2 regions of the Massilia suwonensis genome follow, and region 1 is predicted to be linked to the other one. Evidence: predicted binding sites of a transcription regulator. Region 1 holds the regulator's gene; the other holds the start of a gene.
The links. The regulator FliA, encoded in region 1, starts transcription of late flagellar genes. The targets are predictions, from matches to a motif close to CTAAAGTTTNNNNNNNNNNNGCCGNTA.
Positions count from the first base shown of each region.

Region 2: the regulator FliA is predicted to act here: its motif matches at 4,991-5,017, upstream of ACFPQ5_RS19885 (LPP20 family lipoprotein).

Region 1 is NZ_JBHSMR010000013.1:1,877,535-1,884,299, forward strand. Features, by position in the region: gene ACFPQ5_RS16545 (M35 family metalloendopeptidase) at 1-236, shown strand, start outside; gene ACFPQ5_RS16550 (hypothetical protein) at 307-798, opposite strand; gene motD (flagellar motor protein MotD) at 1,017-1,748, opposite strand; gene ACFPQ5_RS16560 (flagellar motor protein) at 1,750-2,493, opposite strand; gene ACFPQ5_RS16565 (RNA polymerase sigma factor FliA) at 2,475-3,203, opposite strand; gene ACFPQ5_RS16570 (MinD/ParA family ATP-binding protein) at 3,219-4,037, opposite strand; gene flhF (flagellar biosynthesis protein FlhF) at 4,030-5,487, opposite strand; gene flhA (flagellar biosynthesis protein FlhA) at 5,767-6,765, opposite strand, start outside.
Region 2 is NZ_JBHSMR010000013.1:2,606,862-2,613,626, forward strand. Features, by position in the region: gene ACFPQ5_RS19855 (hypothetical protein) at 1-24, shown strand, start outside; gene ACFPQ5_RS19860 (hypothetical protein) at 118-1,158, shown strand; gene ACFPQ5_RS19865 (hypothetical protein) at 1,374-2,723, opposite strand; gene ACFPQ5_RS19870 (TraB/GumN family protein) at 3,006-4,040, opposite strand; gene ACFPQ5_RS19875 (hypothetical protein) at 4,140-4,481, opposite strand; gene ACFPQ5_RS19880 (VOC family protein) at 4,539-4,901, shown strand; gene ACFPQ5_RS19885 (LPP20 family lipoprotein) at 5,070-5,603, shown strand; gene ACFPQ5_RS19890 (flagellar assembly protein T N-terminal domain-containing protein) at 5,593-6,765, shown strand, end outside.

The DNA.
Region 1 (6,765 bases):
AGCCGTACCGCATCTACGTCTGCAAGGCCTTCTGGTCGGCGCCGATGACGGGCACGGATTCGAAGGGCGGCACCCTGGTGCATGAGATGAGCCACTTCAACGTCGTCGCCGGCACGGATGACCACGTGTATGGCCAGAGCGGCGCCGCCAGCCTGGCGATCAGCAACCCGACCCAGGCCGTCGACAATGCCGACTCGCACGAATACTTCGCCGAGAACACCCCGGCGCTGAACTAAGCGATCGGCCCTAAAAAATCCCGGCAGGCAGATTCGATCTGCCTGCCGGGATTTTTTTCGCCTGCCGGTCTTACTTGATGTTCGAAATAAAGGAAACAGGCCGCGCCGGGAATTCCACCTGCTTGTCGAGCTGCTTCACGTCCGCCACGATCGGGCCCGTGTAGCCGATGTGGTAGTTGTGGCGGCCTTTTGCGAAGGCGTAGGTGTTGGTGATGTCGATCGTGTTCATCAGCATCTTGCCCGGCTCGAGTGGCTGGTAGTCGGCAGCCGTCAGTGCGGCGCGCTTGACCATCTTGCCCGTGTAGGCGACCGGCTTGCCGCCCGCGTCGCGCACGTCGAAGCGGCGGCCCGTCAATTCCTTTTCCGCCGCCAGTTCGCGCGGAATCCAGACCGTCTTCGTGCCCTGGTTGGTGAAGGTCAGTTCCACCAGCACCTTACCTGACGGAGTTTCGATATCAATGCTGTGCTTGACGGACACGGGGGATTCTCCGGCAGCGTTGGCAAAAGTGGGCAGGAAGCTGGCTACGCCGAGCGCGGCCAGCAGGATGAGTCTGCGTTGCATTCTTGGCTCCATGTGCTTATGTACGCCATTGTACGGGACGGTGTCGTAGGGTGGAGTCCCGACTCCACGCGTTTGCGGTGTTTGCATGGAGGTGCAGTCACTGACCACAGTTTACGCGTGGAGTCAGGACTCCGGTGAACCCGTTGTTGAGGCCATTGGCCTCAACAACCCCTACGTGAAACTTTATTTCACTTGATCGTTAGAAATGAAATTTTATTTCACTGAGCCGAAGCCAGGATGGTGACCGCCACCCGCCGATTGCGCGCCCTGCCCGCTTCATCCGTATTCGCCGCCACCGGCTGGTTCGCCGCATGCCCGACGGCCGTCAGGCGCGTTTCAGCTACGCCGCTGTCGATGAACAGCCGCACCACGCTGCTGGCGCGCACGCTCGACAACTCCCAGTTGGAAGCAAACGCAGGATTCGCAATCGGCACATTATCGGTATGCCCTTCGACCTGGATCGCATGCGCATCGTTCTTCAGCAGCGATGCCACTGTGCCCAAGGTCGCGCGTGCTTCCGTGCCGAGCGCCGCCTGCCCTTCCTCGAACAGCACTTTCGCATTGATCTCGACCGTCACCCCGCGCCCGGTCTGGGTCACGCGCACCTGGCCATTCTTGACCAGCGGCGCCAGCGAGGCGTTCAGCTCGCGCGCCAGCGTGTTCAGGCGTTCGCGTTCGCGCCGCATTGCTTCGGCGCGCTTGCGTGCGATCAGGTTCGTGAGGGGAAGCTGTTCGATGGTGGAGCTGGCCTGCGGCACCTCGGGACGGCCGCCGAAAGCGTCGCCCAGCGCATCCGACAGAACTTTATATTTGCCGGTGTTGACCACCGAAATCGCGTACATGACGACGAAAAAGGCGAACAGCAGCGTGATGAAGTCGGCGTAGGAAATCAGCCAGCGCTCGTGGCTTTCGCGCGTGTGGTCTTCGTCGTCGTAGCGCTTGCGGGCCATCTCAGCGCTTCGCCAGCAGGCTCGCCACGCGCTCCTCGACCACGCGCGTATGGTTGCCGCTGGCCAGGTCGTGGAAGACTTCGAGCAGGATTTCGTATTGCGCGACCTGGTCCGAGACGATCGCCTTCAGCTTGTTCCCGACCGGCAGGAAGAACAGGTTGGCCAGGCCGACGCCGTACACGGTCGAGACAAAGGCCACCGCAATGCCGGAACCCAGGCGCGACGGATCGGACAGGTTTTCCATCACGTGGATCAAGCCGAGCACGGCGCCCAGGATGCCGATCGTCGGCGCATAGCCGGCGGCCGATTCCCAGATGCGCGCGGCCTGGCGTTCGGCGAATTCGAAGGCGGTGATTTCCGTTTCCAGCAGGTTGCGCAGCTTTTCCGGCGTAATGCCGTCGACCACCAGGCGCAAGCCCTTCTGGACGAACAGATCCTTGGTGCCCATGTACTGCTCGAGCGAGAGCAGGCCGTCGCGGCGCGCCGTATGGCTCCACAGCGCGATCTCGCGCGAGAGCGGCTGGCGCCTATTTTTCGGAGGGAAAAAGACCCAGCGCAGCATCTGCATGCCGCGCCGGAAACTGCGCGCCTCCGACTGCAGCAGCACGGCCCCGAAGGTGCCGACCACCACGATCGCAAACGCGGCCGGTTGAATGAGGGACGCGAAACGCCCGCCGTCGAGCGTGTGCCCGACGATCAGCCCGGCGAGGGCAAGGGCCAGCCCGATCAGGCTGGCGAAGTCCACAGCTTTTCCTTGAGCGATGCGCGCAGGCGGGCCACGGCCTGGGTGTGAAGCTGGGAGACGCGCGACTCGGACACGCCGAGCACCGCACCGATTTCCTTGAGGTTCAGTTCTTCTTCGTAATACAGACCCATCAGGATCTTTTCGCGCGGCGGCAAGCCGTCGATGGCGTCGATCACGGCCTGGCGGAAGTCGGTGTCGAGCAGCGCGCGCAGCGGGTCGTCCTCGTCCACGGCATAACGGTCGAGGAAACTGTCGTTGCCGTCGTCGTCGTGAAAATCTTCGTAATAGACCAGCTGGTGGCCGCCGCCTTCGAACAGCATTTCCTGGTATTCGGAGAGCGGGATGTCGAGCGACTTGGCGACCTCGGTTTCGGTCGGCGGGCGGCCGAGCTTTTGCTGCAGCGCCGTCATCGCGGTCTCGACCTTCTTCATGGTCTGGCGCGTGCTGCGCGGCATCCAGTCGTTGCTGCGGAGTTCGTCGACCATGGCGCCGCGGATGCGCAGCACGGCATAGGTCTCGAACTGGGCGCCGTGGTTGTCTTCGTAGCGGTTGATGGCGTCCAGCAGGCCCATCATGCCGGCCTGGATCAGGTCGTCGACTTCGACCGAGGGCGGCAGTTTCGCCTTCATCTGGTGCGCCAGGCGCTTCACGAGCGGGGCGTGCTCGGTGAGCAAATGGTTCTTGTCCGCTTTCCCTTTGACGGTATACATGCTTGTGCTTTTTTCTTAGGAACCAAAACGGGCGCCACCACTCCGACGCGCCATGGCAAAACGTCCTGCCAGCGCGCGGAAGGCCACCGAGGCCCCGGCCAGCGGGAAGGCATCCACCACCGAGCGTCCAAGACGCGCGGCGCGATGCAGGTATTCATCCGCCGGCACCGAGCCCATCGACGTCAGCGTTACTGCGAGGTAACGACTTGCTGCTGCCGACATATTATCGTAAACCACTTTTGCTTCGGCTTCGCTTGCCCCGGTGACGAGAATGCCGAACGGACGGCGGCCGAATTCCTGGGCCAGGCGCTTGATCAGGCCATACGCGTTGGTGATCGAGGTGGCGCTGGTCGAGACCTGCACCACGATTTCCGAGTCCGCCAGCTGCGGCACGGCGAAGCTGCCGTCGCGCGTCAGTTCGCCATCGACGATGACGATGCCGCCCTGCTTCTTGACCAGCACGTCGAAGGCTTTCGCCAGGCGCCGCGCTTCGTCGGCATTGCTTGCCGCCTGGCCATCGCGCGCCAGTAGCGCCACGTTGAAACCCTGGGGCGCGGTCTGCACCACCTGGTTCAGCGCGCATTCCTGGCGCGCCACCTGCAGCAGGCTGACGTGGCGTTCCATCTCCAGGCGACGCGCCACGCCGTAGTCGCGTTGGCAGCCGTCCACGATCAGGACTTCGTTGCCGGCCTGGGCCAGCGAAGCGCCCAGGTTGACCAGCATGGCGCCCTTGTCGTCGCTGGGCGTGCTTGACAAGAAGGTGACGATGCGTGGCTGGGGGCCGGCCAGCATCCGGCGCAGGCCTTCGGCCTGGTCGAAATCGAAACTAGCCAAAGCGCACCTCGCGCAGGCTCTCGTCCTGGTGGGCCTTGCCGGTATGGGCCATCATCAGCGGCAGGTCGGCATCGTCGAACTGGTTCGCCGCATCGCGGCGGCTGCGGAAGGCGCGGTCGACCAGCATCGCGCGGTCGGCCAGGTGCAGGTCTTCGGGCACGCGCTGGCCGTTCGAGATGTAATGCAGGTTCAGTTTCTGGCGGATCACGACGTCGAGCACGTTGCCGATCGAGGCGGCTTCGTCCAGCTTGGTCATGATGCAGCCGTGCAGGCCGCTGCCCTGGTAGGCGCGCACGACTTCGGCCAGGGTCTCGTTGGTCGAGGTGGCGTTCAGGCACAGCAGGCGTTTGACGTCGGCGCCGGCGCCGGTCAGCATGGCGACCTGCTCGGCCACCATCTGGTCGCGCTGCGACATGCCGATGGTGTCGATCAGCACGGTGTGCTTGTTGCGCAGTTCTTTCAATGCGATGCGCAGGTCGGCTTCGTCCTTCACCGAGTGCACCATCACGCCGAGGATCTTGCCGTAGATGCGCAGCTGCTCGTGGCCGCCGATACGGTAGGCGTCGGTGGTGATCAGGGCCAGCTTTTCCGGGCCGTGGCGCATCACGCAGCGCGCGGCCAGTTTTGCGGTGGTGGTGGTCTTGCCGACGCCGGTCGGGCCGACCAGCGCGAACACGCCACCCTTATCCAGCAGGTTGTCCTCGTCGGCCATGGTGGTGAGATTGCGCGCCAGCACGGTCTTAATCCAGCGCATCGCTTCCGCGGCGTCCTTGTTGGCAGGCATCTTGTCGATCAGGTAGCGCGACAGCGAAGCCGAGAAACCGGCGGCCAGCATCTCGCGCAGCACGGCGGCCTTTTGCGGTTCGCGCTGTTGCGTGCCGCCCCAGGACAGTTCGGCCAGCTGGGATTCCATCATGCCGCGCATGGCGCGCAGTTCGCTCATCATGCCGCTCATCTCTTGCGCGGCGGATTCTTTCGCCTGGGCGATCGCAGCCGTCATCATGGCAGTCATGGCGGACATGTCGAAGGCCGGCTCGGCTTGCGGAGCGCGGCGGTTGGCGTAGCTATGTTCTGGTGCGAACTCGGGTTCCGGCTGGGCGGCGCGGCGTGGTGCGAACGCGGTGACGAATTCCGGCTCCGGCTCGGGGGCGCGGCGGCTGGCATAGATCTGTTCCGGCGTCGGCGCCGGCGCGGCTGCGCGGCGGTTCACGAAGGCAGGGGCTTCCGGCTCGAAGCCGTGCAGGTGGTCGAGACGCGGCGCCGGCTGGGCCATGTCGGAACCCGGCGCAGGGGCGGCCAGGGATGCGACGTCGTCATTGTCCAGCGCGAGGATTTCGACCACGCCATCGACAGGACGGTTCGAGAGGATGACCGCGTCAGGGCCCAGCGCATCGCGCACCTTGCGCAAGGCTTCCCGGGATGTTGGCGCTGTAAATTTCTTCACATTCATCTTATTCTCCGCACTGCTCTAGTCGATTAGTCCCGGCACGCATGAAGCCGGTGTATGGGAGAGATTATTGACGATGCTGTGAAGCAACCATCGGGGGAAAAGGATGGGGAAAAGGGGTTAATTCGATTTCGAAGGGGGAATTGCCCAATTTGCGGGCAAAACGGCCCGCGGATGCGCCCGTAACGCGGGCATGCCCGCCCTACGGTGCACCACTTCCCGTAGCAAGTTCACGAGGCCGTCGTGTAACGTAGGGCGGGCATGCCCGCGGATTTCCGTCGATTAACCCGCGCCAACGAGACTCGTCACCCGAATCGTCTTGGTCTCCGGAATCTCCGAATGCGACAAGACCTTCAAATTCGGCAGCGCCCGGCGCAGGAAGCGCGACAGCAGCACGCGCAACGGCCCCGGCACCAGCAGCACCGGCGTGTGCCCCATCGCCTCCTGCTGCTGCGCCGCATTGTGCGCCTGCTGGGCGATGGTGTCGGCCAGGCCCGGCTCGATGCCGGTGCCGTCGCCACCCGCGCCCAGGGCTTGCATCAGCAGGCGCTCGAGACGATTGTCCAGGGTCATCACGCTCAGTTCATTAGTGCCCGGGAACAGCTGCTGCACGATCGCCCGGCCCAGCGCGATACGCACCAGCGCCGTCAGATCGTTCGCATCCTGCACGCCCGCATGTTCCGACAGGGTCTCGATGATGGTACGCATGTCGCGGATGTGCACGCCCTCGATCAACAGGTTCTGCAGCACCTTCTGCAAGGTCGCCAGCGACACGACCTTCGGCACCAGGTCTTCGACCAGCTTCGGCGTGTCCTTGCCCAGGTGGTCGAGCAGCGCCTGCACTTCCAGGCGGCCCAGCAGTTCCGAGGCGTGGGTCGTGATCAGGTGATTCAAATGGGTCGCCACCACGGTGCCGGCATCGACGACCGTGTAGCCCAGGCTCTGCGCCTCGTCGCGCATGCTGCCCTCGATCCAGACCGCCGGCAGGCCGAAGGCCGGATCGGTGGTCGGCGTGCCCGGCAGCGTGCCGCTGGCCATGCCCGGGTTGATCGCCAGGAACTGGCCGTTGACGGCTTCGCCGCTGCCCACTTCCACGCCCTTCAGGGTGATGCGGTAGGCCGATGGTTTCAATTCCAGGTTGTCGCGGATGTGCACCGGCGGCGCCAGGAATCCGACTTCCTGGGCGAATTTCTTGCGGATGCCTTTGATGCGCTTGAGCAGCTCGCCGCCCTGCGCCTTGTCCACCAGCGGGATCAGGCGGTAGCCCACTTCCAGGCCCAG
Region 2 (6,765 bases), 730 kb from region 1:
GCAGAGTGTCTGGGCGCACTCTGAGACAGGATAGAATAGTTTATTCAAGTTATTTATAGAAATTATAATTACTTGTCTATTTTTCTATTTCCACATCTAGATTCATCAAAGAATAAAATGCCACTCTACGAGCTTTCTTCAAATTCGATAGCCGAAATTCCTTCTGTCACCTATGCGTCACTTGGGCTACGTGAACGGGAGGACGTTCAGCGGATTCTTCGAGATCATGTTGATGTTATATCGCCTAACACCCTCATCCTTGCCGAAGAGTTTGGAGAGTGGACAGACTCTCGCAGACGTATTGATTTACTAGGTTTAGACCGTGATGGCTGCCTTGTCGTCATTGAACTTAAACGTTCAGAGGATGGAGGTCACATGGAACTTCAGGCCTTACGCTATGCAGCAATGGTCTCCACTCTGAAATTTGAACAAGCTGTCGACGTATATCAAAAATTCCGGGCCTCGCGCGGCCAGCTTCCTGATTCTGCTGAGACTATCATTCGCGATTTCCTCGATATCGCTGACGGACCTGTAGCATTCAGCAATAAGGTGCGCATAGTTCTGGCATCTGCCGAATTCTCGAAGGAAATCACCTCGACTGTTTTATGGTTGAATGCTCAAGGACTTGACGTAACGTGCGTCAAAATGCGCCCGCATTCTTTTCAGGGCCGTGTCTTGCTAGACGTTGAGCAAGTGGTTCCGCTGCCGGAGGCAGCTGCTTTTCAGGTCGCGATCCGCGAGAAATCGGTTGCACAACAAGCCGTGGCAGCCAATGGCCGCGACTTCACACGATATCGATTGAAAACGTTTCAAGGTGAAATTTTTTCTAATTTACCCAAAAGACGATTTATATACAAAATTGTTTGCGAGGCGATTAAGCTGGGAGTTAAACCCGCAGAAATTCTTAAGGTTCTACCCTGGTGCCAATCAAATATGTTTATCTCCGCGCCTGGGAAATTAACTGGGGGCGAGCTAATGTCTACCGTTTCAGATAGGTCGCCTATGCGTTACTTCTGCGAAGACAATGAAGTGTTTTATATCGATGGCCACACGTACTCGATGAGTAATCAGTGGGGAACACGTACGGAAGAAGCAGTGAAGAAGATTCTAGAAATTCTTCCAGCCAATCATGGCATATTGTACGAACACGAAGAATGAGTCCAAGCTTGCCTTAATGACAGTCATAATGGATTTTTCTAGCGAAGAAATTCTAACTCAATAAACTTGCAACACTGCCTTTAATAATTATTATTGCAAACTGGCTTTTGGAAATGAGAAAACGCAAGTTAGTGGAATACGTATGTGAGTTTAATAATCTGCGTGCATGGCGCAGAAAGCGTCGAAGACCAATTCAGCCAAAAATTTGAAGCGAGTTAACTAAACCGGTGCATTCGGGCCACTTCAACCAAAGCAAAATGCGGATCCAAGTGAAATCTCATTTTCTCTTGCATTCGATAAGCTTCGTCAAGCTGACTATACAGCTTAAGATTTTTATCAAAATCCGACAACACATCAAGATCAATTCGATTGATTTGCTTTAATACCGAATCGTCGCTCAGAAGAAAATCGGGCAGCATCAAATTTTGCAATCCAGCCTGTGCAGGCGACATTGCAGATAGGACTTGTCTATTAATCAATCCACTTCGAGAAATAATATTCGAATCCGATAAGGTTGAGAATTCGTTAAGCATCTTAACTGATGCCGCGTACGTCCACTCCATAGCAAGCAAGCGAACATCAATTCCGAGCGCTTCTTCCAAAAAAAGATTGATTGCCGAACTAGGATTCCGCTTTAGCTCATCAATATAGCGAGTCTGATTCTGCGGCAAGCTAAGTTGAAGCCACCCATACATTAATAAAATAGTCTTAACAAAGATCACGGCCCTAGACATTCCGCGCCGCAATTCCATGTCAATAGATGGGCCATATTGACTTTGAATAGATTGCTCGACATGATTTGCTAGTGCCGCAAGCAACATATCTCCTGCATCTAGCGTAAAGCGGGCCATAGCCGAAACGAACTCTAGAAGCTCCTGGAATGAGAGCTGCGGGAAATGCAAGATGCAAAGCTTAATCAGGACAGAATATTCCAACCCTTCTTTATCCATTGCCTCATCAAAATCCCTTCGCAAAACTTTTAGCTCGACGTCGTGATACTCATCATGACTTACTTGTTTTAAGTCATAAATCCGTTGCAGATATTCGTTAGCCGTTGCGTTAGCCTCTAATACTGAAAGCATGGTTACTGGCACATGATAGGCTATAGAATCACCGTAAAAATAGGCCATCATGAGAACAGCACCATATTTTTTATCGTATTTGATATAGTGGCTTAACTTGGTGCAATCATTAGGGCCTACCTGGATTTCACGTACTAACAGATCAGTATGAGACTCAATTTCTAAGGTGTTCAGCATAAAAACTTTGGCTCGATCCTCCAGTTCGCACTTCGCCTGAATCGCTTCAACGAGTCTTAGTTTTCTGAATACATACTCGACACCCCATCTGGTTGTTGTCACGTCAAGAAAATGCACAGCCTCATGCATGATCAATGATCTTGCGCGGGAATAGCATTGATATGCTTCTAGATTTGTTTTTCCGTTTAACTTTAGAGCGGCTTCAAGATGCGTTTTTGATTTTTCTTCGTACTTGTCAAGAACAACTACGTTGGAGAAAAAGTCAAAACTTCCATGTTGAACAGGAGAACAAAGAAAGCGGTGCATTGGTACACCTTAGCGAAGAGGTCCTAACGCAACAGCTTTTCGCACCTTATATGGGGACGAAAATGTGATGGCGCCTAACTTGTTGATTAAATTGGTGTTTTTGCTTCTGCGCGGATTTTCGCAATGGAAAAGCGCATGAATAGCGGTTGTTCTTGATGTGGAGGGGCTTGGGAAGCTTCAGCTCTACCATTGAGCTACACCCGCGGCTCGTCGCATTCTACGCGAGTTCGCGCGGCAGTGACAAGCTTGCATCAATCCCTGCAAGCCCCCTGCCCTTGCCGCTTATTTTGGCGCTTCGACCGTATAACCCTTGGCCTGCAGCGTGGCGATCACGCCTTTCGGATCGAGGATTTCCTTGATGTGCACGACGGCGAAGGTACTGGTGTTGGTAGCCAGCGCCTTCTCGGCAGCCGCGACCCACGATGCCAGCGCCCGCTCGTTCAGCGTCAGCAGTTCCGGCTGGTTCTTTGCCAGCGAACTGCTCAGCATCGCCTGCTTGCAGGCGGCGCGGTCGCCGTAGTCGAGCTTGCGGATGTCCTCGTACTCGCCGACTGCCCAGGCGTTGGCGCGGGCGCGCATCGCGACCAGATCGCCGTCCAGGCGGTCGATCGTCTTTGCCAGGCAGGGTACGTCGTCCATGGCCGACTTCTTGAAGTCGCGCACGGCCTGCCCCGGGTCCTTGATCTTGACCTGGACCGTGGCGTCGACAATTTTGACATTGTGCTTGTCGACCAGCTTTTCGATGCTCCGGGTGATTTCGTTGCTGTTGGTGAGGCCGGCCTGCTTGAGGGCGCGGTCCGACAGTTGCGCCGCGACGAAAGAGGGACGTTCGCGCTCGATGCCGTTGTCGTCGCCGAAATACACCTGCTTCAATGGCTTCCAGCGCGCATACACGTCCGGCGGCAGCAGGTCTTTCAGTTCCGCGCCATCGGGATTCTTCTTGACGCCCATCAGGAAGGGCAAGGCCGTCACGGCGCCCCAGCCGACGCTGATGCCCGATCCCGGCGGCTTCAGGTATTCCTGGGATTCGGCGATCTTTTTCTCGACATCGCGCGAGCGCCATTCCATCTTGATCGGTACCGGGGAATAGCTGCCGAATACCCACATCACGTGATCGCCCTTCGACACCTTCCACAAGCCGGGACCTGGCCGGCTGCCGGAGACGAGGATGGTTTGCGGGACCGGCTCGCCGTCATCCGTCGTTGGCGCGGCGACCGCCGGTTGCTGCGCCGGTTCGGGTTCGGGCGCGGTTTGCGCCAGGACAGGCCAGCTCAGGCAACACAGGAACAGTGCGGATACGACTCGTTTCAAGGCCATGCTTGCCTCCTTCCAGTGATTAACTGGAAGGGATTGTGTGGCGAAGCAGCGATATAAGCAAGAAACAAGATGTTACAAAAGCCATATGTATATTGAATATCACGAATTCTCACGCGGACGCTTGCGCTCTGCCCACGGCCGCAGCACCAGGTAGCTCGGTACCGCCGTACGCGAGACGCTCGTGGCGCTGATCAATTGCCGGCGCAGCAGCAGGGCGATGGCGCGCTGGGCGGTGATGCGCGAGAGGCCGGTCTCGAGGCCGATCGTCGCATAGCTCAATTGGACGGCGCGCCCGCCATTCGCCTCGATGCGGTGCCACAGGTAGACGTACACGAGGAAGGCCGAGGGCGCATGTTCGTGGCCGACGAGGTCCGGCATCAGTACGTCGAGCACATAGGGATCGAAAGTCGTCACTGGCATCATGAAGAGTATAGTCATCATGATTATAGCCGGCCGCCCTGTCGTGCGAGAATGCCGGCAAACAATCAGGGAGCCCTCATGATTACCCACATCAAGTTCGTCAGCATTCCGACCCGCGACCAGGACGCGGCCCTCGCCTTCTACACCGAGAAACTGGGCTTTCGCGTGATCACCGACCAGCCTTTCGGGCCGCAGCGCTGGATCGAACTGCGCGTCGGCGCCTCGGAGACGCGTTTCGTGCTGTTCACGCCGCCGGGCCAGGAAGACCGCATCGGCAGCCAGTTCAACGGCTCGCTGGCCTGCGACGACGTCGAAGCAACTTACCGCCAGCTGTCCAGCCGGGGCGTCGAGTTCGTCTCCGAACCGCAAAAGCAGCCCTGGGGCACCTACGCCATCATGAAGGACCCGGATGGCAACCAGTTCGTGCTGTCGTCGAGCTGAGCAGCTTGCACAAGCGGCATCGAAGCTTGACGGACCGCTAATCCAATTGCGATTTTGCGGATTTTTAGGATAAATATTTCCCTGCGTCCATCAAGATCCGGCGGCGGCGGCCGTTATCCAGAGAGTTGGCGCGCCCGTCGCGCATGCCCTACCTACTCCGGATCCGTCATGAAATTCGCCGCCGTTTTCGCCTTTGCCGCCGCCACGCTGCTGTCCGCCTGCGGCACCGCGAGCATCTTCAAGCCCGTGCCGCCGCAGCCGGTCATCGTCACCCTGAACGCCACCGGCTATGGCGCCGTCAACACCGCCGCCTGCAATGGCGAGTGCGACCGCGTCTCGCCGGCCCAGCGCAAGCTGCTGGCCATGCGCGCGTCGCGCCTGGACGCCTACCGCGCCATGGCCGAACAGGTCTATGGCCTGCGCGTCGAAGGCGGCAGCACCGTTGGCTCGCTCGCGCTCAAGGACGACAGTTTCAAGGTGTATATTGACGCCTTCATCCGTGGCGCGCGCGTGACCAACAGCGTCCAGCGCGAAGACGGCACCTACGAGACGACCGTGGAGATGGATTTCGATACGAATGCGGCCCAGTCCCAAGCTTCCACTCCACGCCCGGCCCAGGCAGTGGCCAAGAACGCCCGCACCCTGGTGGGCAACGCCGGTCCCGGCGCTGCCTACGGCGCGTCGTTCTACCATGCGCAGTAAGCTGCGCTTCATCGGCGGCGCCCTGCTGGCGCTGCTGCTTCACTTCTCCTCCCCCGTCGCAGTTGCTGCGGCCTCCGCGCCGCTCGAGGCCGAAGGCGTCGCCGCGATCGCCAACGGCAACGTGGCGCAGGCGCGCCAGGCCGCGATCCGCGACGCCCTCGAACAGCTGGGCCTGCGCAGCGGCGCCCGCGTCGACGTGGCCGCCGGCGCCTCCACGCGCGGCAAGGCCCTCGACAGCAGCCGCGTCCAGCCTGCTGCCGACTTCGAACGCTACAGCGTGCTGCGCGAATGGCAGACCGGCCAGCTGCTGCACGTGCGCATCGCGGTCAAGGAAGAAGACGCGCGCCCGCGTGGCAGCGTGAACCTCGCCTACAAAAAGAAGATCGTCGTCACGCCTTTCCACGTGCGCCGTTCGCCCCAGCTCGACGACGTCGACGACATCGCCGTCCGCCTGCCGCAGGAACTGCTGCGCCGCATGGCCGCCTCCGGCAAATTCCTCGGCAAGGAAAGCCCCTACGTGATTTCCCCGGGCAGCAGCGGCCCGAGCGCGGATACGGCGGCCGTGCGCCGCATCGCCAACCTGTACGAGAGCCAGTTCGTGATCTCCGGCGAGATCGTCGACGCCAGTAACTTCGACAAGCCGACCCTGTATGGCCTGATCAACAGGAACGCGCGCCGCATCGAAATCGATTTCTATGTGCACGACGGCCTGAGCGGCGCCCTGCTGGCGCGCCGCACGGCCGTGGTGGAGCAGGTCGGCGAGCGCCGCGTCGGCCGCGACAAGCCCTTCGGCAGCGCCAGCTTCGCGGCGACACCGTTCGGCGGCGCGATCCTGCGCGCGCTGGACGAGGGTATTGCCGGCATCTCGGCCGACATCGCTTCATTACCCTTCATGGCCAAGGTGGTGCAGGTGCAGGGCGAGCGCATCGTGATCGACGCCGGCAGCACCTCCTCGGTGGCGCCGGGCGACCAGCTCGTGATCTACCGCGCCGACCCGCGCCAGCAGGTCTACGGCGCCGATCCGCTGGTGCCGCTGGGGACGGTGGAGTCGCCGGTGGGCACGGTGACTATCGTGCAGGTGCAGCCGGGATTTGCGATCGGGACGGTGATGCCGCCGGCCGCGGCGCGGCAAGTCAGCGCTGGCGACATGGTGCGGTTCGAT